DNA from 4 places in the Bacillus sp. PK6-026 genome. Region 1 is predicted to be linked to each of the others. Evidence: riboswitches for the same ligand, from Rfam matches in the RefSeq annotation. Region 1 holds a riboswitch; each other region holds the start of a gene.
The links. Region 1 has a riboswitch for S-adenosylmethionine ahead of M1D59_RS16485 (MetQ/NlpA family ABC transporter substrate-binding protein). Riboswitches for the same ligand answer to the same signal wherever they lie in the genome.
Positions count from the first base shown of each region.

Region 2: linked by a shared signal. The riboswitch ahead of M1D59_RS05040 (methionine ABC transporter ATP-binding protein) and the one ahead of M1D59_RS16485 (MetQ/NlpA family ABC transporter substrate-binding protein) in region 1 are both predicted to bind S-adenosylmethionine.
Region 3: linked by a shared signal. The riboswitch ahead of mtnW (2,3-diketo-5-methylthiopentyl-1-phosphate enolase) and the one ahead of M1D59_RS16485 (MetQ/NlpA family ABC transporter substrate-binding protein) in region 1 are both predicted to bind S-adenosylmethionine.
Region 4: linked by a shared signal. The riboswitch ahead of M1D59_RS08580 (YezD family protein) and the one ahead of M1D59_RS16485 (MetQ/NlpA family ABC transporter substrate-binding protein) in region 1 are both predicted to bind S-adenosylmethionine.

Region 1 is NZ_CP096418.1:3,246,742-3,254,425, forward strand. Features, by position in the region: gene M1D59_RS16480 (MDR family MFS transporter) at 1-973, opposite strand, end outside; gene M1D59_RS16485 (MetQ/NlpA family ABC transporter substrate-binding protein) at 1,094-1,918, opposite strand; SAM riboswitch class I at 1,975-2,082, opposite strand; gene M1D59_RS16490 (sunset domain-containing protein) at 2,214-2,894, shown strand; gene M1D59_RS16495 (ABC transporter permease) at 2,923-4,254, opposite strand; gene M1D59_RS16500 (ABC transporter ATP-binding protein) at 4,244-4,942, opposite strand; gene M1D59_RS16505 (ABC transporter permease subunit) at 4,968-5,948, opposite strand; gene M1D59_RS16510 (ATP-binding cassette domain-containing protein) at 5,942-6,820, opposite strand; gene M1D59_RS16515 (GntR family transcriptional regulator) at 6,813-7,205, opposite strand; gene M1D59_RS16520 (hypothetical protein) at 7,247-7,375, opposite strand; gene M1D59_RS16525 (YtzC family protein) at 7,501-7,684, opposite strand, start outside.
Region 2 is NZ_CP096418.1:992,885-1,000,568, forward strand. Features, by position in the region: gene M1D59_RS05025 (ABC transporter ATP-binding protein) at 1-669, shown strand, start outside; gene M1D59_RS05030 (ABC transporter permease) at 662-1,603, shown strand; gene cspB (cold shock-like protein CspB) at 1,720-1,920, opposite strand; SAM riboswitch class I at 2,224-2,337, shown strand; gene M1D59_RS05040 (methionine ABC transporter ATP-binding protein) at 2,437-3,438, shown strand; gene M1D59_RS05045 (methionine ABC transporter permease) at 3,441-4,091, shown strand; gene M1D59_RS05050 (MetQ/NlpA family ABC transporter substrate-binding protein) at 4,113-4,931, shown strand; gene M1D59_RS05055 (L-cystine transporter) at 5,058-6,443, shown strand; gene M1D59_RS05060 (hypothetical protein) at 6,489-6,830, opposite strand; gene M1D59_RS05065 (alpha/beta fold hydrolase) at 6,878-7,684, opposite strand, start outside.
Region 3 is NZ_CP096418.1:1,474,483-1,482,166, forward strand. Features, by position in the region: gene M1D59_RS07485 (carbon-nitrogen family hydrolase) at 1-46, opposite strand, end outside; gene M1D59_RS07490 (pyridoxal phosphate-dependent aminotransferase) at 142-1,332, shown strand; SAM riboswitch class I at 1,382-1,481, shown strand; gene mtnW (2,3-diketo-5-methylthiopentyl-1-phosphate enolase) at 1,565-2,782, shown strand; gene mtnX (2-hydroxy-3-keto-5-methylthiopentenyl-1-phosphate phosphatase) at 2,779-3,477, shown strand; gene M1D59_RS07505 (methylthioribulose 1-phosphate dehydratase) at 3,438-4,064, shown strand; gene M1D59_RS07510 (1,2-dihydroxy-3-keto-5-methylthiopentene dioxygenase) at 4,080-4,616, shown strand; gene fosB (metallothiol transferase FosB) at 4,644-5,108, opposite strand; gene M1D59_RS07520 (YkvA family protein) at 5,095-5,412, opposite strand; gene M1D59_RS07525 (aspartyl-phosphate phosphatase Spo0E family protein) at 5,631-5,873, shown strand; gene M1D59_RS07530 (PAS domain-containing sensor histidine kinase) at 5,932-7,443, opposite strand; gene M1D59_RS07535 (MarR family winged helix-turn-helix transcriptional regulator) at 7,681-7,684, shown strand, end outside.
Region 4 is NZ_CP096418.1:1,680,661-1,688,344, forward strand. Features, by position in the region: gene M1D59_RS08560 (dihydroorotate dehydrogenase electron transfer subunit) at 1-552, shown strand, start outside; gene M1D59_RS08565 (dihydroorotate dehydrogenase) at 552-1,487, shown strand; gene pyrF (orotidine-5'-phosphate decarboxylase) at 1,456-2,175, shown strand; gene pyrE (orotate phosphoribosyltransferase) at 2,172-2,801, shown strand; SAM riboswitch class I at 2,965-3,071, shown strand; gene M1D59_RS08580 (YezD family protein) at 3,174-3,290, shown strand; gene M1D59_RS08585 (phosphoadenylyl-sulfate reductase) at 3,376-4,077, shown strand; gene M1D59_RS08590 (inorganic phosphate transporter) at 4,089-5,153, shown strand; gene sat (sulfate adenylyltransferase) at 5,179-6,315, shown strand; gene cysC (adenylyl-sulfate kinase) at 6,329-6,922, shown strand; gene cobA (uroporphyrinogen-III C-methyltransferase) at 7,074-7,684, shown strand, end outside.

The DNA of each region.
Region 1 (7,684 bases):
TCGGAGCGAGGCGGTTGGCGATTGTCGGCACAGCCGGCCATACAAGCATTTCGCCAATGGTTAGCACAACCATCGCGGCAAGAAACGCCGGAAACCGTTCAGCGCCAAACAAAATTCCGTATGCCATCATAAAAATGACAAATCCGATCACGATTTGGTTTTTCAGCGATTCGGCAAACCGTTTCACAAAAAAACCGATCAGCGGCTGACCGAAAACAATGAGCGCCCCGTTCACTGTCCAAAGTACGCTGTACTGCCCAAGAGATATCCCCAGCTCCTGGGTGTGTGAAGCGATGGTCGAGGACCATTGCGAATAAGCGACCCAGCCGAGCAGGTAGCCCGTACATATAACCAAAAGCGCGGAGAATCTAGATTTCCCGCTGACTGAATCGGCATGATCCAAAACAGAAGACTGCATGGCTTTTTCAGACCGGATGCGTCTAAATCCGAAAATCGCAATCATGAAAAAGACGGCATACAGCATCGCATTCGCCAGAAAAACATACGTAAATGAAAAAGACGCGACAATTCCGCCGAGCGCTGAACCAACTGCCACCCCTGCATTTTGCGCCACGTATACAGCATTGAACGGCTTTCTGCCGCCTTCCGGCCAAACCGATCCGGCCATTGCATAGCATGCCGGAAACACGATCCCTGATCCAAAACCGGCCAATGTTAAGAAAAGAATGTATTGGAACCACTCGTGAAAAAAGACGAGGCCTGAAAGGCTCGCAAACGTGATCACAATTCCAAGTACGACCGTTTTAAATCCGCCGATTTTATCGAATAAATATCCTCCGAACAGGTTGCCCAGCACATTTGCCCCTGAGTTCAGCATCAGCACAAATCCGGCCGCTGTCAGCGACTTTCCCAAATGCTGATGGATATAGATGGTATTCAGCGGCCATAAAAAAGATGCCCCTGTGACATTGATAAACATTCCGATGACCAAAAGCCATAATGTGCGCGGCATAGCGTTTCCTTCTTTCTCTTTAGCATTCCCTCTAGATTCTATTCGTTTTGCCCATTTTTTTCAATTGACACGATTTCGATTTTCAACATAAAAAACCCCCTTTTTAAAGGGGGAATTTTTTTATGATTGCGTCATCCATTTTGGCTTTCCGAAACCGGCGAATTCCCGATCGATCGCATCTTCGAAAGCTTTGGATTTTACCGCTTCTTTGAGATCTTTGGCGAATGGCTTGTCTTTGTTTTTTTCATCCACTACCACTTGATTGCGGTAGCGGTCAGGCATGTTCTCAAGCGCCAGCGCGTCCTGCAACTTCATATTAGCGGAGAGAGCGAAATTACCCGGGACAGCCGCGATATCCAGGTCATCGACCGCTCTTGGAAGATTGGCAGATTCAAGCTGTTTAAATGTCAGCTTTTTCGGATTTTCCGCAATATCCTGCACAGAGGCTTTCAATGTGTCGACATCGCTTTTCAGCCGAATCAGCCCCTGATCCTGGAGCGTTAAAAATGCCCTGGCGGCATTGGCCGGATCGTTTGGAACAGCCACTTCCGCCCCGTTTTTGACATCGTTCAAGTCGTTATATTTGGCAGAATAGAGACCCATCGGAGCGGTCGGCACAGAAATGAGTGCAGCAAGATGTTTATTGTTTTCTTGATTGTATGATTTCATAAAAACCTCATGTTGAAACAAATTGGCGTCGAGTTCGCCTTCGCTTAACGCCGTGTTCGGCTGTACATAGTCGGTGAATTCGACCACTTCAACTTTGTAGCCTTTTTTCTCAAGTTCAGGCTGAATCGCTTTTTTGACCATATCGTAATACGGTCCTGCAGTAGCGCCTATTTTGATCGTTTTACCATCGCTTTCGGCATTGTTTCCGCATGCGGTCAGAAGCGCCATGCTCAAGGACAGTCCCAGCACGGAAGTCCATTTTAATATCTTGTTCATGTATATCTCCTCCTCCAAAATAAAAAAAACTCTTTCAGCGCCTGAAAGAGTTGTTCAACTTATCTTTCAGAATGCGCCTGACATTCTGCTGGATTTAGCACCTTGCTCTGCTGCAGGTTGCTGAGATTTCGCCGGGCCAGTCCCTCCATCTCTCTTTATAAGCTGCATATTCGGTTTTTTAAATGATTTCTTTATTTTACGTTTGAATATTTAGATTTGCAAGAAGTTTTTTGGTATAAACATTTTTTTCTTTTTAAGCTAAAATATAGTTATCAAACACGAAAGGAGACGAATCATGGAATCTATCATGCTGATCGGGTTTTTATCCTTTATTTTTTCCATCTGCTATCTTGTATTTCATTTGATCAGAAGAATCTTTTCTCCAGGCAAAAGGTTTTCCAGAAAACTCTTTTATCCTTGTTTTGCAGGCGGACTTCTCCTCCTGATCATCTCTGCGCCTTATTACAGTGAGGAAACATATGCCATCGATGAGACAAAAACAGAGGACCTGACAACCGAGCTTCAGGAACTGAAAACTGAACACAGCGCTGTACAAAAGGAGCAAACCGCATTAAAGCAGCAGCTCAATCAAGCAAACGAAAAACTGAAGGCAGCCAAAACGGAGAATGACATATTAAAAAAAGAAAACGAAAAACTGACAAAAGAAAAAGACTCGCTTACGAAAAAAACAAAATCGCTGTCAGAAAAACTGGCTAAGGCTGAAGAAAAAAGCGGCAGTACCGAAGCCACTGTAAAAGAAAAGAACGCCACCGCTCAGGCCGGAACGTCACACAGCGCGCCCTCCCCTAAGAAAAACAGCGGTGAAAGCAAACAAGAGTGCAAAATCAAAGGAAGCGTCAACCATATTTATCATACACCAGGAAGTACATATTATGACCGCACGAAAAACGTCGCCCGCTGGTTCTGCACAGAACAGGAGGCGCGTGATGCGGGGTACAGACCTCCGAAACGTTAAAAAAGCCGGCATACCGCCAGCTTTTTTCTTAAAGCTCTCTTCTTAATGCTGTCAGCACGTTCGTTCTTGTCGCTTTAATGGCCGGATTCAGGCCTGAAAGAATGGCGACGCCTGCACTGATCAAGGTGGCGATGAGTACAAGGCTGACCGGAATATGCGAGAAGGTGATGCTGAGCTCTGCCGCACTCGCTTCTCCTTCTGAAACCGATGATAAAATGACAGGAATAATCTTGTTCACTAAAAAGCTGACACCGTATGAAATGATAATACCTAAAACAGATCCTAAGATGCCGATATAGGCGCTTTCCAGCAGGAACATTCGGCGGATCACATTCGGGCTGGCCCCGATCGCTTTCATAATCCCGATTTCCTGCGTCCGTTCTGTAACCGCCATTGTCATCGTGTTGAAAATCCCGATGGCTGAAATCAAAACGGCAATGACTCCGACAAAGATCAGACCGATTTTAAAAGCCATGAAAAACAGATTGATGCTTTCGAGTTTTTTCGTTATTGAATCGACGTAGTAGCCTTCATCCTCCAAATCTGTTGTCAGCTGTCCGACATGTTCAAAATTATCCGCGTAAACCGAAAGCTTTTTTTCGATCGTGCCGTTGTCTTTGTCCGCCTTCAGAAATCCGGTGATGTCTTTTTGCATGTCGTTGCTGACATAGACCGTTGAATCGCTTGCCCATTCATAAGAAGGTTTTTTCGTCACTCCGACAACTTTCAGATCATATGTTTTCGCTTTCCCTTCTTCTCCTGTTTTTTCATCCATTTTTGAGATCTTTAATTCAATTGTTTTGCCGAGAATATCTTCTGCGTATCCTTTTGGTTCTTTTACTTCCTCAGCATTATTTTCCATCTGCTTTTCATAATCTTGGGCTTCTTTTTTCGTCCAGAGATTCTTCCCGAAATGGTAGCCGACGACGATTTCATTCGGTGTTTTCGCTACGCGGCCGCGATCGAGTTTAATATTGGCTTTTTGTTCAGCAGCCATGTCAGTAATCGTGATATTCGACATTTGATTGTTTGTCCTGTTGCCCAACTTTGCTTCAGCAGGTGCGAACACCTGCGTGCGCTCGATAATCGCGGACACATCTTTGCGATTTTCGAATTCTTTCAAGTCTTTCTTTTGAACTTTCCGATCGCTCTTTCCTTCTTTTCCGACAACCTGAATTTCAGTGACAATCTGTTCTTTCATCAGCTGTTCAGTCATCGATTTTTGCAGTCCGAATCCGACCGATGCGAGCACGATTAAAAACGCGCAGGCCACCGTTGTTGCGAGAATGGTCATGAATACACGCAGGCGGTTTTTCTTCATATTTCTTCTAATGAACTTCAACTGATCCTTAAACTTCAACAGTCTCTTCCCCTTTCTCTAACACGCCGTCAGATAACTGAAATTTCGTTTTGGCGATCGATGCCACCTCGTCATCGTGCGTGATGATGACGAATGTAATACCGCGCTCCCTGTTCAGCTGCCGAATGAATTCGAGGATTTCCTGTTCTGTTTCGGAGTCCAGGCTTCCGGTCGGCTCGTCGGCTAAAATGATTGACGGATTCAAAATCAAAGCGCGGGCGATGCTGACGCGCTGCTGCTGTCCGCCTGAAAGCTCATTCGGATAGTGTCCAGCGTGGTTTTCAAGGCCGACGCGGTGAAGCATCTCATTGACGCGCTGCTTCCGCTCAGACGGATGAACACCTTTTAAAGTCAGAGGCAGTTCGATGTTTTCGTAAGTCGTCAAGCTCGGAATCAGCTGAAAACTTTGAAAGATGAAGCCGAAATGTTCAAGCCTGAATGCCGCCCATTCTTTTTCGCTGTACTTTGTGACATCCGTACCGTCAATGACGATCTTACCTTTTGTCGGGGCGATATAGCCGGAAATCAAGTTCAACAGCGTCGATTTTCCGGAACCGCTCCGTCCGACAATGCAGGCGATTTCGCCTTTTTCAACGGTAAGCGAGACATCCTTTAACACTTTAATTTCATTTTCCCTCCCCTTTTTGCCGACTTTAAATGAGTGGTGAATATGCTCTACACTGATCATTTGTAAATCTCCTCTCCATTATGGATTACAGCTGTTTTATTTTTTTGAAAATCAAGAAGTAACTGATTAAGAATCCGACTGCCGAACCGATCAACATACCGAAGATATAGCTGAACAGGCTAGAAGAAGTGGCTGCGCCGAATCCCCAGATGCCAAATAAAATCACGAGAATTTGAATCGGGCGATCCATTTTTCTCCAGAGAAAAAAATGTCCGTTCCGTTCAAGCTGCTGTTTGATAAAGCAAAAATAGCCGATTATATAAAACAAGATCCCCATGACCAGCGGAATCAACAGCGTAAAGGCCAAGCCGCCGTTATGGACGCCGAAACCGTCGAGGTACACAATCGGCGTTATATAATTTAAAAAATATGAATCCTGAGAAAATAAAGCAGAATTAACCCCAAAGAAACTCATGATAATCTGCAAGTTTGCCATCGGAAGGCCGATCAGCAAATAAGGCAGAATCGACGTTGAAAAAGCAACAATCATCTGGGCCAGCGGATTGCCGGTCATCGCGCCCGCCGCCATGACAAGCGAGTAGACCATAAAGCAGAATATGACCGATCCGATAAAATACTCGTGAAAGTTGACGACGTCAACCTTATACAAAACAACTAAGGCATAAGATAACAAGTAAGATAATAGCTGGGCTGTTAAAAGAATTGTAATACCCAAGAAATATTTCGTATTGAAAATGATGCCTCGCCTATAAGGGAGCCCGAGTGTGAAATCAAGCGTTCCTCTGCTCCGTTCAAACCCGATCTGGCTGAGTGCAAGCGCGACTCCGCCAATCCAGAACATTCTCATGACCCCGCTTATCTCATAATCTTTATATAAAACGCACTCTATATCGGGAAATTTTTTCTGTTCCGCAAGACATCCTTGATACTGAAAATAATCATTTAAAATCGAAAACGGTTCACTCAGCATCACCGCTGCAAACACAACTAAAAAAATCCAGAAATGCTGTTTCCACTCTTTATATAAAAGTCCGCGGTCTACCATCTTCGCTTACCTCCATACTTCGCGATGAATACTTCCTCAAGACTGACCGGAAGCTCGTTCCAAACTTTCGGAGACAAACTTTTTAGAAATTGTTTGCTCACATCGTCTGCTTTCGGAATCAACACCGTATAAAACACGCCGGTGTGATCCAAAACAGGGATTTCCCTTTCCCTGATTTTCAAATTGACATCTTCTTCAAATGCCATTTGGATTTTAATAAAATCGCCTTTCAGTTCATCAAGATCCATGATGTTCGACAATGTATTGTCTTCGAGAAAACCGATTCGGTTGCACATTCTTTCAATATCCTCAAGCCGGTGGGATGTGATGAGAATCGTCGTGTTGTTTTCAGCCACTTCATCGACCATCAGCTGGAGAACATCTTGTCTTGTGACGGCATCAATGCCGTCTGTCGGTTCATCGAGCAGGATGACCGCCGGCCGGATCGCAAATGACAAGATCAGCGACATTTGCTTTTTCAATCCTGTAGACAATTCCCTGTACTTTTTTGTTTCGGGAATATCGTAGCGGTTCATTAATTCATTAGCGTATGTAACATCAAAGTCAGGATAAATGTTTCGCAAAATATTGACGAGCTGTTTGTAATTGTATTTTTCGAAATAGGTGTTTTGAACGGGCATATAGACGATATTGCGCTTGACGAGCGGATGGTCCTTCACCTTGACGCTGCCGAAGTAGATATCTCCCTCATCAGGCAGCAGGATTTGCTGAATCAGGCGGAGAAGCGTCGTTTTCCCTGAGCCGTTTCTGCCGAGCAGTCCGAAAATCTCTCCTTCCTCAAGCTTAAAGGAGATGTTTTTGAGTATTTGTTTTCCGTCAATGGTTTTTGATACAGATTTGAGCTCAATCATTCACTTCCCCTCCTCTCACTTCTTTGTCGATTTCCGCCATCCACTCCTGCAGCTTTTTAGTGTCGATCCCAGCGTAATGCGCATCGATGATCAGCTGCTTTAACTGCTCTTTAATCATCGCAATCTTCCCTTCATCAAGCGTAACTTTCGCGTTTTCTGAAATATACGTTCCTCTCCCCCTCAACGTTTCAATTATTCCTTCCCGTTCAAGTTCTTTATAGGCTTTGCTGACAGTATTCGGGTTTGCAATGATAATGGTTGCAAGCTCTCTGACAGAAGGAAGTTTATCTCCAGGCTTGATTATCCCTTTTAAGCAAAGCTCTTTCATCTGCTGGATAATCTGCTCATAGATCGGGGTAGAGCTTCTCGGATCGATTTGAATCATCTATCTCCCTTCTTTCTCGTTCAATCTCAGGTCATTCACTTTTAAAAAAACACGTATCCCAAATTTTCTTGAATTATATAGCCCAGCTTCGCAAGAACAAACAAGAACGAACAGGCAATGATAAACGCCACGACCACCATCGGCGTTATTTTTTTATGTTTATCACTCATGAGTATTACTCCTTTACATGTGTGTGTTAATTGTATTACTCGATATAGTACACCTAATACATTAAATACATCGTCCTTTTTTGTCAATCACTTTTTTCAAAAAAATGAACCCTTTCAAAAAGGGTTCATCTTTCATACGATCTCTGCAGAATCATATTGTTTTGAAGGGTTTGCAGCTGAAGCCTTTTGCGGTGAATTTCCTCCCTTTGTTGCTCATTGGCAAACAGCGAAAGCTTGTTTAATTCATTGACCGCGTTTTCAAGCATCAGCTGCGCATCGCTGTACTCTGTCTCATTGTAATGTTCCTGC
Region 2 (7,684 bases), 2.1 Mb from region 1:
CCGGAACTGTATAAATTTTTAACGGGCTATCAAAACCTTCAGCAATACGCGCGCATGACGAAAGGCGTGACGAAACAGAAAATTGACGAAATCGTCGAGCTTGTCGGATTGAAAAACAGGATCAACGATAAGGTCAAAACGTATTCTTTAGGAATGAGACAAAGGCTTGGCCTGGCCCAAAGCCTTTTGCACGATCCGAAGCTCTTGATTCTCGATGAGCCGACGAACGGGCTTGATCCGGCCGGTATCCGGGAAATTCGCGATCATTTAAGAAAGCTGACGAGAGAAAGAGGTATGGCGGTCATCGTTTCAAGCCACCTGCTTTCAGAAATGGAGCTGATGTGCGACAGGATCGCCATTATCCAGAACGGAAAGCTCCGGGATATTCAGCATGTGCACGGACCCGCTCGGGATGAAAAGAAGCGCTATTATATTCAAGCGGATGACAATCAGGCTCTGATGCGGGAAGCGGCTGCCTTCAAAAAGATGAAGGTTGACGAAGCGGAAGGCGGGATAGAGCTCAGCCTTCAAAAAGATGAAGTGCCTGATTTGATCAAACACTTGTCAGACAACGGTGTCCGCCTATATGAAGTGAAGGCTGTGAACAAATCGCTGGAAGACCGGTTCCTGGAAATCACCGCAGAGAAGGAGGAAGCTCAGCATGTTTAATCTCATCGTAAATGAATGGATCAAAATTTTTAATCGAAAAGGCACATATGTCATGATTGCGATTTTGCTGTTATCTGCCATCGGGCTGGGCGTTCTCACAAAGATGATCGGAGAGACAGACCAAAACCCGGACTGGAAAAAAGAATTGATGCAGGAAAATAAAGATATGAAAGAACAACTTAAAGGGGTCAATAATCCGGCACTTGAAAAAAGCTATGAACGGTCGACCGCCATTAATGAGTATCGAATCAAGCACGATTTGCCGGAAGACGGGGACTATTCGGCCCTGTCGTTCATCAGCGACGCGAGCGGCAACATTCCTCTCCTCGGTCTGTTTGTGATCACGGTGGCTGCGGGAATCGTTGCGAATGAATTCAACTGGGGAACGGTGAAGCTGCTTGTCATCAGGCCGATCAGCCGCTTTAAAATTTTGCTGGCAAAATATTTTACAGTTCTGCTTTTTGCATTGGCTTTGCTTTTCATTCTGTTCGCAAGCGCGGGTATCACAGGCCTTGCTTTATTCGGGGCAGGCGACGGCAGCCAGGTTCACTTGGCGTACGCCGATGGAACCGTTGAAGAAAAAAGCCTGCTGCTGCACTTGGCCGGCAGCTATTTGCTGAATTCAATATCGCTTTTGATGATGGCGACAATGGCCTTTATGATTTCAGCTGTTTTCAGAAACAGCTCGCTTGCCGTAGGTATTTCAATTTTCCTTTTGGCAATGGGCGGAACGGTGACAAACTTGCTCGCAACGAAATTTGATTGGGTGAAATACATCTTATTTGCCAACACTGATCTCACTCAATACTTTGACGGATCTCCGCTTGTTTCAGACATGACGCTGGGATTCTCGATTGTGGTGCTGGCTGTCTATTTTATCGTTTTTCATGTGCTCGCCTTTGGTGCATTCACAAAAAGAGACATCGCTTCATAAGCGGTTTTCGCAAAAAAAGCCTGACGCCGGTTTTCCGGGCGTCAGGCTTTTTTTAAATATAAAAAGACTGCTGACATTCGGTCAGCAGTCCTGTATGAAGATCAGCGGTTCACAGCTTACGCTTTTGTTACGTTAGCAGCTTGTGGTCCGCGGTTTCCTTCAACGATTTCGAAAGATACAGATTGGCCTTCTTCCAAAGTTTTGAAGCCTTCGCCTTGAATAGCAGAGAAATGAACGAATACATCGTCTTGTCCTTCAACTTCGATGAATCCGAAACCTTTTTCAGAGTTAAACCATTTTACTTTACCTTCTAGCATGAAATTTCCTCCTAAAGCGATAACGCTTAAATTCACTATTCTTGCTCTAAAACAAACTTCCAAGACGAAAACTCTTACAAAACTTTCTTCTTAAAGATAGTTCGAACAAAAATAATTACCTTTACTTTACCAGTGTTTAAGCGAAATTACAACTGCTAAACACAATTTTTTTAAAAAAAGTGAAATTTAATAATCAGGGCGAAAAATAAAGCATTAAAAAGCGGGTTTTTGAAATTTTCACAATTCTGATTGACAACATTTCAAAGAAGCTGTAAAGTTAGGTAAAACTTCATGCATCAACACTTCTTATTCAGAGAGGCGGAGGGAATTGGCCCTATGAAGCCTCGGCAGCGGGTTCTGCATACAGCAGAATACTGTGCCACATCCAACAAGCCGTACGGGCTTGGAAGATAAGAAGAGAGCGGACCACTCTATTTACTTCGTGTCGTCTAAGGCTTCTTCTTATTTTTTAAGAGGGAGCCTTTTTTGTTAGCCAAAAAGAGGAGGAAGATCATCATGATTACATTTGAAGGCGTTGAAAAGGTCTATGAAAGCGGCGGACAGAAGGTTCATGCGCTCAATGGAATCGACCTTCATGTAGATAAAGGGGAAATATACGGCGTCATCGGATTCAGCGGCGCAGGGAAAAGCACGCTGATCCGCTGTGTGAACTTCCTTGAAAAACCGACGGCCGGAAAGGTATTCGTCGGCGGAAGAGACTTGATGTCTCTGTCGAAAGCTGAGATTCGAGCTGTTAAAAGGAAGATCGGCATGGTATTTCAGCATTTTAACCTGTTAAATTCAAAGACGATTTTCGCTAATGTCGCTGAGCCGCTCGCGCTTGTCAAAACACCGAAAGCCGAAATCAAGCAAAAAGTGACGGAACTGCTCCATTTTGTCGGACTTGAGGATAAAGCCCGCGATTATCCGGATCAGCTGTCGGGCGGCCAAAAGCAGCGCGTCGGCATTGCCCGGGCGCTGGCGACAAATCCGGAGGTTCTGCTCTGTGATGAAGCGACATCCGCGCTTGACCCGCAGACGACCGGCGATATTTTGAAGCTGCTGAAGCGCGTCAACGAACAATATAACATCACGATTTTGTTGATCACTCATGAAATGAATGTGGCAAAAGAAATCTGCGACAAAGTCGCGGTCATTGAAAAAGGAAGGATCATTGAATCAGGCAGCGTGTTTGACGTGTTTTCCGCGCCGGAAACCGAAACGGCCAAAAGCTTTGTCAAATCAGCCATCGACCACGAGATACCTGAATCGATTCAAAAATTAAATGTGAAGCATCTCTACCAGCTTCAATTTGTCGGCGAATCTTCCGGGAAGCCATTTCTTTCGCAAGTGGCAAAGCGGTTTGACGTAGAAGTCAACATTCTGCACGGAACGATTACAGAGCTTCAGGGAATTCCGTTTGGCAGTATGACGGTTGAACTGCAGGGGGAAGACGGTGAAATCGGGCGGGCGCTCGAATATATCCGCAGAGAAAACATTCGCATCAGGGAGGTATAAGCATGCTTGTTACATATGACCAAATCATTGACGCACTGGTTCAGACGATTCAAATGACGGTTTTCTCGCTTTTATTTTCAAGCGTGATCGGCATTCCGCTCGGCATTTTGCTGGTTGTCACAAGGAAGGGGCATCTGCTTGAAAATCCGGCAGTTTTTACGGTTGTCAATATGATCATTAACATTTTCCGTTCCGTTCCATTTATCATCTTGATGGTTGCTTTAATTCCGGTGACAAGGCTGATTGTGGGGACGTCCATCGGCACATCGGCAGCGATTGTTCCCCTGACTTTTTATGCGGGGCCTTACATCGCAAGGCTCGTCGAGAACTCTCTGCTTGAAGTCGATCCGGGAGTCATTGAAGCCGCTGAAGCAATGGGAGCGACTCCGCGGCAGATCATCTTCCGGTTTCTGATTCCGGAAGCGCTCGGTTCGCTTGTGCTGAGTTTTACGGTGGCAACGGTCGGATTGGTCGGAGCGTCGGCGATGGCTGGTGCGATAGGCGCCGGCGGTCTTGGGGATTTGGCGATCACATACGGCTACCAAAGGTTTGACACGCTGACGATGATCATCACGGTTGCAATTCTCGTCATCGTTGTGCAGGGATTGCAGACATCCGGAAACGTTCTGTCCAAAAAATTGAGAAGAAGATAAACAGAGAGGGAGACAGCTATGATGAAAAAGTTCACATTTGTTATCATTTTACTGCTGCTTGCGGGAGTGATCGCGGGGTGTGCGGCAGACTCTGATGCGAAAACCATTAAAATCGGCATCAGCGGAACGGATACAAGAATCTGGGACTTTGTGAAGAAAAAAGCCGAGAAAGAAGGCTTAAAGCTTGAAATCGTCAAATATTCTGATTATGTTCAGCCGAACCAGGCTTTGGCGGGCGGTGACATTGACGCCAATGCATTTCAGACGATATCTTACTTTAATGCATTCAAAAAGGAACGCAATCTTGAACTTTCGCCGATCGGCATAACGATCATCGCTCCGATGGGCATTTATTCCGAGAAGTATGATTCGCCTGACGATATACCAAACGGCGCGGAAATCGCTGTTCCGAGCGAAGCGACGAACATGGGCAGAGCCTTGCTCCTGTTGGAGTCCGCCGGCCTGCTTCAATTAAAGGACGGATTTGACGGAAACGGAACGCTTGATGCGATTAAAGAAAATCCTAAAAAACTCAAAATCACAACGGTGGCCGCAGAGCAAACGCCGCGCGTGCTTCCCGACGTCGCTGCATCTGTTATCAACAACGGCATAGCGGTTGACGCCGGCTTCCATCCTGTCAAAGATTCGATTAAACTGGAAGACGAAACAGCGACACCGTACATCAACATTATTGCGGCCAGAACAGAAGACCGGGACCGTGAAGATTTGAAAAAGATCGTTGAGCTGTACCAATCAGACGATACCGCTGAATTGATCAAAAAAGAGTTTGACGGTGCACAGCTGCCGACTTTTGTTCCACTGAAAGACATCGGCGAATAAAATGTCAGTCGCGCAATTGATTCCCGGGTCATATATTGAAATACATCGATAATTCCTACTTGACCAATCAGGTTTGTTGTACTATAGTTTTTAAATGTAAAAAATTCTGGGGGTGCTTTTGTTACCATGACATTATTTGTTGTTATTAATATTATCGTCATGCTCGGCCTGATGGCGCTCCTTTATATGATGCAAAAAAAACATGTTTCGTTTTCTAAGCGGGTATTTACCGCTCTGGGAATCGGCATTGTTTTTGGATTCGCTTTGCATTTTATATATGGTTCGTCTTCAGAAACGATTACGCAGACATCTGATTGGTTTAATATTGCAGGCGGCGGTTATGTGAAGCTTTTGCAGATGATCGTTATGCCGCTTGTATTCATCTCGATTTTGGGTGCTTTTACAAAGCTTAAACTGACGCACAATATCGGAAAAATCAGCGGATTGATCATCGGCCTCTTGATCGCGACGACAGCTGTCGCTGCTGCGGTGGGAATCGCGTCCGCACTTGCTTTCGACCTGCAGGCTGTCCATGTGGATCAAGGCCAGGCAGAGTCAATGAGAGGGGCGGAACTCGAACAGAAATCGCAGGACATGGAAGCCAAAACACTTCCACAGCAAATTGTCGAGCTTCTTCCGGGGAATCCGTTTTTAGATTTTACGGGAGCAAGACCGACATCAACGATCGCCGTTGTTATTTTTGCGGCTTTCCTTGGAATCGCGTATCTCGGGGTCAATCGAAAACAGCCTGAACAAGCTGAGCTTTTCAAAAAGATGGTTGATGCCGTGTATGCGATCATTATGCGTGTAGTGACGTTGATTCTGAGGCTGACGCCTTACGGTGTATTGGCGATCATGACAAAAACGATTGCAACGAGCGATCTCGACAGCATTGCCAAGCTCGGCAAATTTGTCATCGCTTCATATGTGGCGCTGATCGTCATGTTCATCATTCACCTGCTGCTCATTACATTCAGCGGTTTAAATCCTGTCACATACTTGAAAAAGGCGTTTCCGGTCCTTGTATTCGCGTTTACATCTAGATCAAGCGCAGGCGCTTTGCCGCTGAACATTAAAACACAGCGCAGCCTCGGTGTTCCCGAAGGCATTGCAAACTTTGCCGGTTCCTTCGGACTGTCCATCGGACAAAACGGATGTGCCGGAATTTACCCTGCAATGCTCGCGATCATGATTGCGCCGACGGTCGGACAAAATCCGCTTGAGCCGTCATTTTTGTTCACGGTTATCGCTGTTGTTGCGATCAGCTCTTTCGGAGTGGCAGGCGTCGGCGGAGGTGCGACATTTGCAGCGCTTCTCGTCCTTTCGGCGTTAAATATGCCCGTAGCGCTTGCCGGACTGCTGATTTCGGTTGAGCCGCTCATCGACATGGGGCGTACGGCTCTTAATGTCAGCGGCAGCATGACGTCAGGACTTGTCACAAGCAAAGCAACAAATGAACTTGAAAAAGACACGTACCAAGACCGTACTAATATCATTGAAGCAGAAGTGTAAAAGAAGAACGGCCCGCACAGCTTGATTGCTCGTGCGGGCCGTTTTTTATGAATAGTTTTGGTCGTTATCGAACATCGTCTGGTTTGCAGTCTGATCGTTCATGACATTAACCGGGGCAGTCATATGGCTTGATTGATGCTGGTCGTTTGCCGTATGGCCTGACTGGCGATGTTCCTGTGACTGTCCTCCGGAATTGAAAGCCTGTTTGATCATGTCAGCCGGATTCATCATCATCTGGTTTCGGCCGTTACCTTGCTGTCGACCTCCCATGCCCTTCGCGAACATGCCTGTCAATCTTTTGCGGATTTCGGGAGAAAAAGCCGCGGTCAATGCAGCTGATCCTAAAACCAATACAGCGGGATGGATGCCTGATCTTCTTCTAAACAAAGGGTCAACCTCCTTTTTACGTATACCATCCCCAGTCCTGATCGGTTTTATTCTTCAAGCTGTGCCGCGAGATATAAGCGGTTACTTTCGAAAAATTCGAAAATTTTATGGTAGGCTTTTATTTTATTTTCTCTTTTAGAAAAACCGTGCCCTTCATTTTCCAAAACAAGATACTCAATATTCCGCCCCATGGCTTTTAACCGATCGACGACCTGATCGGACTCTTCCTTTACGACGCGGGGATCGTTTGCGCCTTGGATGATCAGCATCGGCTGAGTCATATTCTCCAGGTATGTAACAGGAGAATCGGCTTTCAGTTTTTCATAATCCCGCTCAGGGTTGCCGACCCATTTTTCCATCATCGGCTGCCAGAAATCCGGTACGGATTCGACAAACGAAAACAGATTGCTGACTCCGCATATATCGACGACGGCGCGGAAATACTCTGGATGCCTTCCGTGAAGCAATAGCGACATATACCCTCCGTAGCTGCCCCCCATTAAAAAAAGTTTTTCGCGGTCCGCAAGCTTTTGATCGATAAGCCAGTCGATGCCTGCAGTCATATCGAGGCGCGGTCCGTCTCCCCAATCTTGTTCAACCATTTTAAAGAAGGAATAGCCGTAATTCGCTGATCCCCTGAAATTAGGGGCGAATAACTGGTAGCCCATTTTCGCAGCGAGTTGAAAGAGATCATAGAACATAAAGGTTTCTGCATCTTGCGGTCCGCCGTGCGGCCAAATAATCGTCCAGCCGTTCGCTTCTTCCGGGCCCGGCTTAAACAGCAGCCCTTCTATTGCGAGACCGTCAAAAGAAGGATATGTCACAACCTCCGGATATGACAGCTCCTGTTCGGA
Region 3 (7,684 bases), 1.8 Mb from region 1:
TGCCGTATGCGATATCGAATTGCAGACATGAAATTGTCAGCTTCAATCTGGATCACCTCATTTTTTTCTTTACATTTTACATTTAACAATATATGATGATGGACTATCATTTCAAGAATTTTTCAAAAGCGGGTGAATCATATGAAATTTGAGCTTTCAGATGTGCTGAAACAGCTGCCTGAGCAGTTTTTCGCTTCCTTGGTGAAAAAGGTGAATGAAAAAATCGCCGCCGGCCATGATGTGATTAATCTCGGCCAGGGGAATCCCGATCAGCCGACACCTGATCACATCGTTGATACAATGGCGCAAGCCGTTCGCAACCCTAAAAACCATCAGTATTCCTCCTTTCGCGGCAGCCGTTCACTCAAGGAGGCGGCAGCCGCGTTCTATCGAAGGGAATACGGCGTAGAGCTCGATCCCGAACGCGAAGTCGCTGTATTGTTCGGCGGAAAAGCCGGTCTTGTCGAGCTTCCGCAATGTTTGTTAAATCCGGGGGATGCCGTGCTCGTTCCCGATCCCGGCTATCCCGACTACTGGTCGGGCGTTGAGCTGGCAAGAGCGAACATGGAAACGATGCCGCTTACAGCGGGCAATCAGTTTCTGCCTGACTACAGCCGGATTCCGAAGGAAGTGAAAGAAAATGCGAAGCTCATGTATTTAAATTATCCAAACAATCCAACCGGTGCCCAAGCCACGCCTGTTTTTTTCGAAGAGACTGTCCGGTTTGCCAAGTCGAACGGAATTTGCGTCGTCCACGATTTTGCCTACGGTGCGATCGGCTACGACGGCAAGAGGCCTGTCAGCTTTCTCGAAACGGAGGGGGCAAAAGACACAGGAATCGAAATTTACACGCTTTCCAAAACGTATAATATGGCTGGATGGCGGGTCGGGTTTGCAGTTGGCAACGCATCTGTGATCGAAGCGCTGAACCTTTATCAGGACCATATGTATGTCAGCCTTTTTAAAGCGGTCCAAGACGCCGCGGCAGCCGCGCTTCTATCAGACCAAGCGTGTGTCAAGGAGCAAAATGAGCGCTACGAAAAAAGGCGGGATGTATGGATTCGTGCGGTCCGCGAAATCGGTTGGCACGCGGATGCTCCGCAAGGTTCTTTTTTCGCCTGGATGCCTGTCCCTGACGGGTATACATCTGAGGCTTTTTCCGATCTGCTTCTCGAAAAAGCGAATGTCGTCACAGCGCCCGGCATCGGCTTCGGCAAATACGGAGAAGGCTATGTGAGAGTCGGCCTCTTGACAAGCGAAGAGCGGCTCCGGGAAGCGGCTTCGCGCATTGCCAAGCTGAATATATTCAAAAAGACCGGCCACAGTCATTGACAACCGGGAAAAACGATGGGATAATTCAAAATAATTTATAAAATCAATATTCTTATCAAGAGCAGGCAGAGGGACAAGCCCGATGAAGCCCGGCAACCGACTTTTTAAGCACGGTGCTAATTCTTGCAGCTGACGCTGAGAGATAAGGATTCGAACCTGAAATGCGAAACCTCTTTTAGCTAAAGCAGCAAAAGAGGTTTTTTATATGCATGAAGCAGGAAGGAGCTACAGAATGAGTGAACTTTTGGCAACATATGTTTTGACAGATCAAGGATGTGACGCAGAAAAGCGGGCCGAGCAAATCGCGATCGGACTGACGGTCGGGTCGTGGACAGATCTGCCGCTCTTAAAGCAGGAACAGCTGAAAAAGCATAAAGGACGCGTCGTCAAGGTCGAAGAAACAGAAAGCGCGCTGGGGGAAAAACAGGCAACGGTCACCATCGCTTATCCGGAAGCCAATTTTACAAGCGACGTTCCCGCTGTGCTGACGACCGTTTTTGGAAAGCTGTCTCTCGACGGAAAAATCAAATTGGCGGATTTGGAGTTTTCGCAGTCTTTTAAACGATCATTGCCGGGCCCGAAATTCGGCGTATACGGGATCCGGAAAAAAATCGGCGAATTTGAAAGGCCTCTGTTGATGAGCATTTTTAAAGGCGTCATCGGCCGCGATATGGAAGACTTGAAGGAACAGCTCAGACAGCAGGCGCTCGGCGGAGTGGATTTGATCAAGGACGATGAAATCTTATTCGAAACAGGCAGTGCCCCCTTTGAAAAACGAATCACGGAAGGAAAAAAAGTGCTTGAGGCAGCTTTTGAAGAAACAGGGCGCAAAACGCTGTATGCCGTCAACCTGACGGGCAGGACAATGGAGCTGAAATCGAAGGCGAGAAAAGCAGCCGAGCTCGGAGCCGATGTGTTGCTGCTGAATGTGTTTGCCTACGGGCTCGATGTTTTGCAAAGCCTTGCGGAAGACGACGACATCCCGCTGCCGATCATGGCGCACCCGGCAGTAAGCGGCGCACTCACTTCGTCGCCGCATTACGGTTTTTCCCATTCGCTCTTGCTCGGCAAGCTCAACCGGTATGCGGGTGCTGATTTCAGCCTGTTCCCTTCACCGTACGGAAGCGTTGCTCTGCCGAAGCGGGATGCGCTTGCCATATATGATGAATGCACGAAGGAAGACGTTTTTAAACCGACATTCGCCGTCCCGTCGGCCGGTATTCACCCCGGCATGGTGCCGCTCTTGATGAAAGACTTCGGCATTGACCATATCATCAACGCAGGCGGGGGGATTCACGGTCATCCAAACGGAGCGGCAGGCGGAGGAAGGGCGTTTCGGGCGATCATTGATGCCGTCCTGGAAGCGGAGCCAGTCGAAGAAAAAGCAAAGCGTTCTCCCGATTTAAAGCTCGCCCTTGAAAAATGGGGAAGGGTTGAGGTTTCCGTATGAGGCAGTCGCTTATCATTTGCGATTTTGACGGAACCATTACAACGAACGACAACATCATCAGCATTATGAAACAATTTGCTCCAGAAGAGTGGCTCGCTTTAAAAGACGGGGTTCTGTCCAGGGACATATCGATTAAGGACGGGGTCGGCAGAATGTTTCAATTGCTGCCGTCAAGCCTGAAAGAAGACATTATGGAATATGTAATGAAACAAGCCGAGATCCGCCCCGGGTTTACAGAGTTTGTCTCTTTCCTGGATGAGCAGGGTCTTCCGTTTTACGTCGTGAGCGGAGGGATGGACTTTTTCGTCTATCCTCTGCTTGAAGGCATTGTCGAAAAGGAACGCATTTACTGCAATGAGGCCGGCTTTTCAGGACGCAATATCGAGATCCGCTGGCCGTATCCGTGTGACGGCAGCTGCGGAAATGAATGCGGCTGCTGCAAGCCTTCTATCATCCGCCGGCTGAAAGGCCGGGACGATTTTGTTGTCATGATCGGGGACTCTGTTACAGATGTTGAAGCTGCCAAATGTTCCGACTTGTGCATCGCGCGCGATTATTTGCTGCGGGAATGTGAGGGGCTCGGCCTGAAGCATGCGGGATTCGGTGATTTCCGTGATGTAAAGCGAATACTTGAAGAGACCGCGGAGGTGAAAGAATGGACCCTGAGCAAAAATGGCACGAACTTGCCGAGGTAAAAAAAGAGCTTGCGGAAAGGGATTGGTTCCCTGCGACAAGCGGCAATCTGTCAATCAAAGTATCAGAAGACCCGCTGCGATTTCTCATCACAGCAAGCGGAAAAGATAAGCGAAAAGCATCCGCGGAGGATTTTCTGCTGGCGGACGAAGAGGGGAGACCGGCTGAGACCGGACATACGCTGAAACCGTCGGCGGAGACGCTGCTGCACACCCGTGTCTATCAAAATACAAACGCGGGCTGCTGTCTTCACGTCCATACGATTGACAACAATGTCATCTCAGAGCTTTACGCAAAAGAAAAGCAAGCGACATTCAGAGGCCAGGAAATCATAAAGGCGCTCGGTCTTTGGGAGGAAAATGCGGAGGTTGCGATCCCGATTATCGAAAACAGCGCTCATATTCCGGATTTGGCGGCGGATTTTGCCGGACACCTTTCAGGCGATTCAGGGGCAGTGCTGATTCGCAGCCACGGCATTACCGTCTGGGGAAAAACGGCATTTGAGACAAAGCGGATGCTTGAAGCGTATGAATTCCTGTTCAGCTGGCATTTAAAACTGAAAGCTTTGCAGGCTTACCACGTTAATTAAAAAGGGGGAGAAAGCATGGCAACAATTCGAATCCATGATGAACAAAACACGACCATTGAAAAGCAGGAAGAAGTAGAACAATTTCTAAAGGGGCAGGAGGTCATTTATGAAAAATGGGATATCACAAAGCTGCCGGCCGGCTTAAAAGAAAAATACGATTTGACCGATGAAGAGAAACAGGAGATTTTAGACGTCTTTGCCGCTGAAATCAAAGACATTTCAGAACGCCGCGGCTATAAAGCGAGCGATGTCATCTCGCTTTCCGACCAAAATCCGAAACTCGATGAGCTCTTGAAAAATTTCAAACAGGAACATCATCATACAGACGATGAAGTCAGATTTATCGTCAGCGGCCACGGCATCTTTGCGATAGAAGGAAAAGACGGCACATTTTTTGATGTCCTCTTAAATCCGGGAGATTTGATCTCCGTTCCTGAAAACACCCGCCATTATTTCACGCTTCAGGAAGACCGAAAAGTCGTGGCTGTCAGAATCTTTGTGACGGCAGAGGGCTGGGTGCCGATTTATGAGAAAGAGAGTGTGAGCCAATAATGAAAAAGCGTCCGTGTGGACGCTTTTTTATTTGTTTCTGTCATAAAGGGCCTTGATGTGGCCTTCATGAAAGGAGAGATGCTGTTTTTCATTTTGATAGTATTGAAGACGGTCAAATACAGAGCCGGTGTGAAGCTCGAACTTATGGCCGTCCGGATCTGAGAAATAAATTGAATCTTTGTCGCCTTCATGCCGTTTTCTGCCCTTTAGCACGTTTACACCTAAATCGCGTAATTTCTTTTCCCAGAACGGCAAATTTTCCTGTTGAATCGAAAAGGCGATATGGGTGTAAGAGTCATGGATTTCCTGTCTCTTAATGTCTTTCTCTTCGTTTAATGCGAGCCAGATGCCGTTCAGGTCAAAATAAGCGGTTTTCTCGGCCTTTACGAGCCACTTGGCATCAAACACCTTTTCATAGAATGAAATAGAGACGGACAGGTCAGAGACTGAAAACAAGAGATGATTGATACCGAGAATATTATTGTTTGCCATTGCCGTTTATTCCTCCCGTTAGATGTATTTCAAATCCGTCCAGCTCTTTGGTGATTTGCCTGAATAGAAAAGCGAGCACAGCCGCGTCATCAAGCCAGCCGACACCTGCGAGAACATCGGGAATCAAATCGATCGGAGACAGCACATAAATCAATGCCAGCGCGGCCAGTAAAATCGTTTTTTTCGGGAATAAGGGGAAGTCTCCCTTTCTCCAGGCTCTAAATGCCTTAAAAAACAATAAGAGGCCTGAATACGCTTCTTTCACGGCAAAGATGGTTCGGAGCCTTGACACTGGTTTTTTCATCATTTAGACCTCCTTCTATCCTCATGAACTCTTTTAAAGGTGTTTGCCGTATTTCATCGATGGGTATTACACCTTTAATTCCACAATTCTATTATACTCGATTTCAAAATAATTTTTTGAGAAATAGGTTTACAAAATAAGTATAATCTGTAATAATGCTCAAGTACGCAAAATCTGGATGGTTCTAAGAAACGATATGTCGGTAAGGGGTGAAGCGTATGCAAAATTATGTTGAAAAAGAAGCATTGCTCGTTTCCATCAGCAAGAAGCGGCAAATGATGGTTGAAGCCGCTGAAATCTATGGATTTACAGGGGATGAAACGATCAGGCGGAGCCAGGAGCTGGATCAATTAATTTATGAATATCAAAAACTGTCTATGAATGAAAATGCGTCGGACCATCTGCTGCAGGATTTTTTAGGCTGCATCGACTGTCTGACCGTTGAAAAATATACGGCATAGTGACTGAACGAAAAAGAGCTGCCGTGAAAGGCAGGCTCTTTGCAGGAACGGGGAAGCCTCAGTCAACCTGTTCCTTTGAAGTCGGCAGCGTAATCGTTACAGTCGTTCCTTTATGCTGTTCGCTTTCGATCTGAATGGTTCCCCCGTACATGGAAATGATGCGCTTGCACACGACAAGGCCGAGTCCGGTTCCCTTTTCCTTTGACGTGACAAAAGGCTGGAAAATACTCTCCATCATTTCTTTTGGAATGCCTTCTCCGATATCCTTCACAATAATTTGCGCCTTCTCTTGATGATGTTCGATTTGAATGAGCAGCTTTCCGCCGTTTTTCATCGATTCAAGAGCATTTTTGGCGACGTTCAAGACAACCTGCTTAATATGATCTTTTTTACAATACACATAAGCCGGGTCTTCTCCATAGTCTTGAAATTCCACTTCCACATTATATAAATTTGCCTCAGAATGAATAATCGGCATGATTTCGTCAATCATTTCATTCATGGCGTTAAGCTGCCACTGCTCTGCCGTCGGCTTTCCGAGCACGAGAAACTCGCTGACAATCTGGTTGATCCTCCGGATTTCCTGGTCGATGATTGAGAAATACATTTGATCTTCTTTTGATTGATATTTTTTTTGCAGGAGCTGGATAAAGCCGCTGATACCTGTCAGCGGGTTTCTGATTTCATGAGCGGTGCTCGCTGCCAGGGTGCCGATTAATTCGAGCTTCTGGGCTTCATTTTGGGCGCGCTCCTGCTTGGTCCGCCGCTTCAGCAGCACATACTGGAGCATGAGGAACATAATATTCAGCAGAATGAAAATACTTAAAAATGACAGCAGAAGACTGTGAACGATTTCATCAAGCTGGACCGGTTCCGGATAAACTTCAAGCTTCCAGTCGATCTGATCCAAAAAAGCATCGACGGTGCCGCCGTCCGGCTTCTCAGGAGGAGAATGGCCTGCTGTAAAGACAATCTGATTCTTCTGGTTGAGAATTTTGATATAAAGCTCAGGGCTCAGGACGTTCATGATATTTTTCAGATAATCGACGCGGATCGAAGCCAGCAGAAAATTTGTCGTTCTGCCTTCGCTGTCATAGACAGGAGTAAAAATATTCAGCTCCAGCCTGTCCGACACTGTATGTATATCGTCTGTGATCACGGATTTCTTTGATTTTTCCGCTTTTTGCAGAATGTTCTTGTATGAAACCTTCTTTTTTTCTTTGACGGGAGACGTGCTCACCATGACATCGCCGTCTTTATTTAAAAGGTATAAAGCCGAAAAACGCGGTTCTTTTTTATACGTTTCCGTCAGGATTCGTTTGATATGCTGCTCATTAACAGGGTGGTTGAGGGCCGTGGCAAGGGAGCTGAGCCTTGCTTCTGTTTCGCCGATCAGGTAGTTGATTTGGTTGCGGTGAATATTGAGCATGAGAGTCGCAGTCTGACGGTGCTTTTCAGTGATATTTTCTCGTTCTTGTTCGTATACAAAAAAGCTTATAATGAAGGCGGGGATCATTACCAAGATCAAATAAAGCCTGACTTTCTTCCATAGATTTTTCAAATTGCGCATATTTTTACTCTCTCCCAATCGATACAGGAATAGGGGTATTATATCACTAGTGAGAGCCGATTTATAGAAAAGATAACCAATACCGTGAAAATAGGACACAATACCGGGGAATTTCCGGATATATCTATTTGATGTTCGATTCCTACTCATCATAACATGGTTTGAATGTTAACAGTTGACATTTTCCTCATAGTTTATTAATGTTTTCCTGTAGTTGTTTCTTTGGAGATGAGAGATATGA
Region 4 (7,684 bases), 1.6 Mb from region 1:
GGGGAAGGCACGAGTCTCCTGTCTTTAAAACAGGAAGGAGATCAGATCGATGTCCTTGGTCCGCTCGGCAACGGTTTTCCGGCTGAATCGCTTGAACCGGGGAAAACGGCTCTTCTTGTCGGAGGGGGGATCGGTGTTCCGCCGCTTTACGAGCTGAGCAAACAGCTGACAAATAGAGGGGTGCACGCGATCCATGTGTTAGGATTTGCTTCTGCAAAAGACGTCTTTTACGAACAGGAATTCAGCCGTTTCGGGCGTGTGTATGTGGCAACCGCAGACGGCACCCGCGGTTCAAAGGGATTTGTTACAGATGTCATTGAAAACGAGGGGCTTCAGTTTGACTGCATAATGGCCTGCGGACCGACGCCGATGCTGAAAGCTTTAAAACAGCGCTATCCGGATAAAGAGGTTTATCTGTCAATGGAAGAGCGCATGGGATGCGGGATCGGCGCTTGCTTTGCCTGTGTCTGCCATACGGAAGAAAGCGAAACATCTTATGTGAAGGTATGCCTTGATGGTCCTGTTTTCAAAGCCCAGGAGGTGCTGTTATGATGCTCGAAGTCAATTTGCCGGGCCTTCAATTGAAAAATCCGATCATGCCGGCTTCAGGCTGCTTCGGATTCGGGAGAGAATTTGCGAACTTTTACGATCTTTCACGTCTCGGTGCGATCATGATTAAAGCGACGACGAGCGAACCGCGCTTCGGGAACCCGACGCCGCGCGTCGCCGAGACGCAAGCCGGCATGCTTAATGCCATCGGTCTGCAAAATCCGGGTTTAGAGGCTGTCATGGAACACGAATTGCCGTGGCTCGAACAGTTCGATACACCGATTATCGCCAATGTCGCCGGCTCGCAGATCGACGATTATGTTGAAGTGGCTGAAGAAATCAGCAAAGCGCCGAATGTTCATGCGCTCGAGCTGAATATTTCCTGTCCTAACGTGAAAACGGGAGGGATCGCCTTCGGTACGCAGCCGGAAATGGCCAGTGAGCTGACGAAAGCGGTGAAAGAGGTTGCGAGCGTTCCCGTCTATGTGAAGCTGTCGCCGAATGTCGCGAATATTACCGACATCGCTCTTGCCATAGAAGAAGCGGGAGCGGACGGTTTGACGATGATCAACACCCTGATCGGGATGCGGCTCGACTTAAAAACGGGAAAGCCGATCTTGGCGAACAAAACCGGCGGATTATCAGGCCCTGCTGTTAAACCGGTGGCCATCAGAATGGTGCATGAAGTCAGCCAAAAAGTCAGCATTCCGATCATCGGCATGGGCGGTGTCCAGTCAGCGGAAGATGTGCTTGAGTTTTTGCTGGCGGGTGCGAGCGCAGTCGCCGTCGGCACCGCAAACTTTGTTAATCCGTTTGTTTGTCCCGAAATCATCGCCGATTTGCCGCGCGTTTTAGAAAAATACGGATACCGTTCGTTGAACGAGTGTATCGGAAGGAGCTGGAAGGATGAAACATACGCCGCCCATCATCGCGCTTGATTTTGCATCAGCACAGGAAACATATGCGTTTTTGGACCGGTTTCATGGAGAAGAGCTTTTCGTGAAGGTGGGCATGGAGCTTTTTTATCAGGAAGGGCCGGCCATCCTTGAAAAGTTACAGGAGCGCGGCTGCCGCATTTTCCTTGATCTAAAATGCCACGACATTCCAACGACCGTATACAAGGCGATGAAAAGGCTGGCGGGGTTTGGCGTCAGCCTTGTCAATGTGCACGCAGCAGGCGGAAAGCAAATGATGGAGTCGGCGCTTGAAGGCCTTGAAGCGGGGACTCCGGCAGGCCGAAAACGCCCTTCATTAATTGCTGTGACCCAGCTGACAAGCACGTCTTCAGAAATGCTTCAGCAAGAGCTGCTGATTGAAACGCCGCTTCTCGATACAGTTGTTCACTACAGCAAGTTGGCTAAAGAAAGCGGACTTGACGGTGTCGTCTGCTCCGTCCATGAAGCCGAACACATTTACCGGGCCGCGTCTTTAGATTTTCTGACCGTGACACCCGGAATTCGCATGGCGGATGACAAAAACAACGACCAGGTCCGGGTGGCGACGCCTGGCTACGCAAGGGAAAAAGGCGTGTCGGCGATCGTTGTCGGCCGTTCGATTACACAGGCAGAAGATCCTGTGTCAGCCTACAGAAGAATAGGACATGAGTGGGAGGGAACCAAGGCATGAAAACAGACATTGCAAACCATTTATTAAGAATCAAAGCGGTTTTCCTGCGCCCGAACGAGCCGTTTACATGGGCGAGCGGCATCTTGTCGCCCATCTACTGCGACAATCGTTTGACGCTTTCATATCCGGAAGTAAGGGATGATATAGCTTCAGGGCTTGCCGGACTGATTCAAGACAAGTTTCCCGGAGCCGAAATGATCGCCGGTACGGCAACTGCAGGAATCCCCCATGCCGCGCTTGCCGCCGACAGGCTGAGCCTGCCGATGTGCTACGTCAGAAGCAAACCGAAGGCGCACGGCAAAGGAAACCAAATTGAAGGCGCTGTTGTAAAAGGACAAAAAGTCGTTGTAATTGAAGATTTAATTTCAACGGGAGGAAGCGTCCTTGAAGCGGCAGCCGCTCTCACAGAGGCGGGATGTGAAGTGCTCGGTGTCGCCGCCATTTTCACTTACGGGCTTCCTAAAGCTGCCGCCGCCTTCAGCGAAGCGGGCGTTGAATACCGTACGCTGACTGATTACGATACATTGACAGAGGCTGCGCTTGCCGGCGGATATATCAGCGAACAGGATGCCGCCAAACTGAAAGAATGGAAGGCGGATCCTGAAAGCAAGTCTTGGATGGATTAATGATAAAAGCCGTATTCTCCTAATGGGAGAACGGCTTTTTTTGCGTCTTTTTACAGATTTAAAAATAGTAAAATCGGATTATTTTTATTTTTTATTAATCCTATAAAAAAAGTCGGGTTGACTTTTGTTCGAATTGTGCTAAAATTTTAAAATAACAAAAGCAAACTTATCAAGAGCGGTGGAGGGACTGGTCCGATGAAACCCGGCAACCTGCGTGTGAAGCGTAAGGTGCTACTTCCAGCAAAATGCCCTCATTTTGAGAGATAAGGAATAGCGGAGTTCCTCGTCTTTCTTTCAAATTTGGAAGAAAGATTTTAATTTTTAGGGGCAGAGGAGGAGCTAGAAGTGAAGACAGATGAACAGCTTGAAAAGGTGATCATCAAAATGAAAGACATGCTGAAAGACATGAATTACGGATCGATCACATTCGTTGTTCAGGACGGCAAAGTCATTCAAATCGAAAAAAATGAAAAAATAAGATTGAAATAGCTGACTAGACAAACTAGAGGCGGTTTTCACAGTTTTTTTCTGCTGGAAGCCGTTTTTTTGTTGGCGAAAAAAGGGGGAACCGAAAATTTTTACTTACAGCACATGGGAAGAACCAAATATCTCTTTTCAGGAAGATGACTCTTATAAAGGAGCGCTGTCCGTCTTGAAATGGGCATACGGACATTACGGAAATCAGCTTGTATATGCGTGCAGCTTCGGAATTGAGGGAATCGTCCTGATCGATTTGATTTATAAGGTGAAAAAAGATGCGGTCATCGTTTTCCTTGATACGGGATTTCATTTTAAAGAAACGTATGAAACGATCGACGCTGTCAAAGAACGATATCCAGGCCTTCAGATTATCATGAAAACACCGGAGCTTACCGTCGAAGAGCAGGCGAAAGAATATGGGGACGAACTATGGAAGACCGCTCCGAATTCCTGCTGTGAAATGAGGAAGGTCATTCCTCTCCGCGAGACGCTTTCAGGCTACCCGGCGTGGCTGTCGGGCCTGCGCCGCGAGCAATCGCCCGGGCGGAGCAAAACGAATTTTTTGAACAAAGATGAAAAATTCAAGTCTATCAAAGTTTGTCCGCTCATTCATTGGACGTGGAAGGATATTTGGAGATATGTGACAAAGCACGATCTCCCGTACAATCCGCTTCATGATCAAGGCTACCCGAGCATCGGCTGCGCTCCGTGCACCTCTCCGGCCTTTACAATGGATGATCTTCGATCAGGCCGCTGGAACGGATCGGCTAAAACAGAATGCGGATTACACGAGTAAGGAGATGAGTCATGGAACTTGCCGCCATTTTATTTAGCATGTTTTTTGCGATGAATATCGGAGCGAGCGGTGCAGCTGCTTCAATGGGAATCGCCTATGGATCTGAAGCCGTCAAAAAGAAGTTTCACGCACTAATAATCTGTGCAGCAGGCGTTCTCTCGGGCGCCGTCATCGGCGGAGGAAACGTCGTGAAAACGATCAGCTCAGGCATCATTCCCGAACGGGTGATTTCGCTTGAAATCGTCTGCATTATTATCGGCTCGGCGGCACTGTCGCTCTTTATCGCAAATGTACTCGGCATCCCGCTTTCGACAAGTGAAGTGACGGTCGGATCTGTTGTCGGAGTAGGTGTCGCTTACCAGGTTTTATATGTGAAATCTTTGCTTGTCATCGTCTCATTTTGGGTCGTTGTACCAATCGTCGCTTTTACCTTTACATTTGCGATGGCAAACATCATGAAAAAAACGATCAAACGTCCAGCCTCGGGAAAGAAAGCAAAGGTTTTGGCGGTCATTCTGTTGATCACCGGGTTTTTTGAAGCCTTCTCAGCAGGCATGAACAATGTCGCAAATGCTGTCGGACCTCTGGTGGCGGCGCATGTTTTGACAGTCGGGGAAGGAACGCTCTACGGCGGACTGTTTGTCGCGCTGGGCGCCCTTTTACTGGGCAGGCGCGTTCTTGAAACAAACGGCAAAAAAATAACGAAATTTTCAAAAGGAGAGGGGATCATCCTTTCCGGAACAGGAGCCGGGCTTGTCATCATCAGTTCGATTTTCGGTTTGCCGGTTCCGCTTGCGCAAGTCACATCATCTTCTATTATAGGGATGGGAATGGCAAAAAACGGCGGCAATGTCTTTCATAAACAAGTGGTCAAAACGATGCTGAAAGTATGGGTCGTCTCGCCGTTCCTTTCATTAAGCCTGTCTTATATGCTGGTCAGCCTTTTATTAAAAGGAGACTATTATGCTCTCATCGTCGTCACAAGCGTCCTTCTGGCATCTGTCGGGACGATCAGCCTGATGAGAGCAGTCAAAAAAGAGCACAGCTCCGTCCATGAACAAGGCGGAGGAATTTAAACACAAAGTAGGGGGAAACAAGTTTATGAGTTTAGCACCACACGGCGGTGTATTGGTTAACCGCGTCAATGAAGCATACGATTTTCAACATATCGCACAGGAAATAGAATTGGATTTAATGGCTTTTTCAGATTTGGAGCTGATCGGAATCGGTGCGTACAGCCCGATCCAAGGCTTTATGACAGAGAAAGACTATCTGTCCGTTGTCGAAAATATGAGACTGTCAAGCGGCGAAGTATGGACGCTTCCGATCGCTCTGCCTGTTGACGAGCAAAAAGCTTCAAGCTTAAAAGCGGGGGACACCGTCCGCCTCACCTATAATGGGGAAACATACGGCGTCATCGAGATCGAAGACATCTATACGCCGGACAAGAAAACGGAAGCCGTCAATATCTATAAAACCGACGAACTCGAGCATCCGGGCGTCAAAAAATTGTTTGACCGCGGCAGCGTTTATGTGGGCGGGCCGATCACTCTCATTAAACGGAGCGTAAAGCAATTCCCGGCCCACACATTCGAACCTTTGGAAACAAGAAAAAAATTCGCAGAACTCGGCTGGAAAACGATCGTCGGATTCCAGACGAGAAATCCGGTTCACAGAGCGCACGAATACATTCAAAAAACGGCGCTCGAGACAGTAGACGGTCTTTTCCTCAATCCGCTCGTCGGGGAAACAAAATCAGACGATATTCCGGCTGATGTCCGCATGGAAAGCTATCAGGTGCTGCTTGACGGCTACTATCCAAAAGACCGCGTCTTTCTCGGCGTTTTTCCGGCGGCGATGCGCTATGCGGGGCCGAAGGAAGCAATCTTCCATGCGCTTGTCAGAAAGAACTACGGATGTACGCATTTTATCGTCGGAAGAGACCATGCCGGAGTCGGCGATTACTACGGCACATATGAAGCGCAGGAACTGTTCGATCAGTTCGCGCCGGAAGAGATCGGCATTACGCCGCTGAAATTCGAACACAGCTTCTACTGCAATGTCTGCGGTTCAATGGCTACGGCGAAAACGTGCCCTCACAGCAAAGAACATCATGTCATTTTGTCCGGTACAAAGGTGAGGGGCATGCTGAGAAACGGCGAGTTCCCGCCGAGCACATTCAGCCGTCCAGAAGTCATTCAAACATTAATCAAAGGCTTAACGGCCGGGGTTTCTTAAGGGGGAGCATCTCTTGGTAAATAAAGATATTGTTTGGCATGAAGCGTCCATTACAAAACGGGAATATCATGAGAAAAATAAACATAAAAGCTCGATCGTTTGGCTGACGGGCTTGAGCGGTTCAGGAAAATCAACAATTGCCAATGCCGCAGCGCGTGAGTTGTTTGAACAAGGCTACCAGGTCACGGTGCTCGACGGCGACAACGTCAGGCACGGACTGAACAAGGACCTCGGGTTTTCCGATGAAGACCGGAAGGAAAACATCCGCCGGATCGGCGAGGTCGCGAAGCTCTTTGTCGAACAGGGGACGATCGTCATTACGGCGTTCATTTCCCCTTTTAAAGAAGACCGCGGGCTTGTCAGACAGCTCGTCGAGGAAGATGAGTTTCATGAAGTCTATGTGAAATGCGATTTGGCGACGTGCGAGGAGCGCGACCCGAAAGGCTTGTATAAAAAAGCGAGAAACGGAGAAATTCCATTTTTCACGGGGATCGATTCGCCTTATGAAGAGCCTGAAACGCCTGAGCTAGTCCTTGATACAGGCGCACATAATCGGGAAGAGTGCAAAAATCAGCTCGTCCAATACGTGAAAGATCAAACGAAATAAAATGCGGGTGAAATAGGAAAGTGCTGCACATGCACTTTCCTATTTCATAAAGAAAACGTTTGGTTTTTGTGATATTTTCAGGCACCAAACGCTTTCTTTATGATTTATAATGATTGAAGAAGACGTTGATCAGATCGGGGGGAGATCTAAGATGGGGAAAGTATATATCGTTGGGGCAGGTCCTGGAGACCCCGATTTACTGACGATCAAAGCTTTAAAAGCCATCCAGACAGCCGATGTCATTTTGTATGACAGGCTTGTGAATAAACAGATTTTACAGCACGCCAAGGAGGGAGCGGATCTCATCTACTGCGGAAAGCTTCCGGACTACCACATGATGAAGCAGGAAACGATCAATCATTTTCTCGTCAAGTATGCGAAAAAAGGGAAAATCGTTGTCAGGCTGAAAGGCGGCGATCCTTTCGTATTCGGCAGAGGCGGCGAGGAAGCGCAAACCCTCGCTGAACACGGAGTTGCTTATGAAATCGTGCCGGGAATCACCTCGGGGATTGCCGCCGCTGCTTATGCGGGCATTCCAGTGACACACCGGGAAGCGAGTTCAAACGTCGCTTTCGTGACAGGACATTATCAAAAAGATGAACATTTTGAAGAGAAGTGGAAAGCGCTAGCCACAGGGATCGATACGCTTGTCATTTATATGGGGATTAAAAACGTGAAGCAAATTGAAAGGCTTCTGATCGAAAACGGCAGAGATCCGTCTACCCCTGCCGCTTTCATTCATTGGGGAACGACGGACAAACA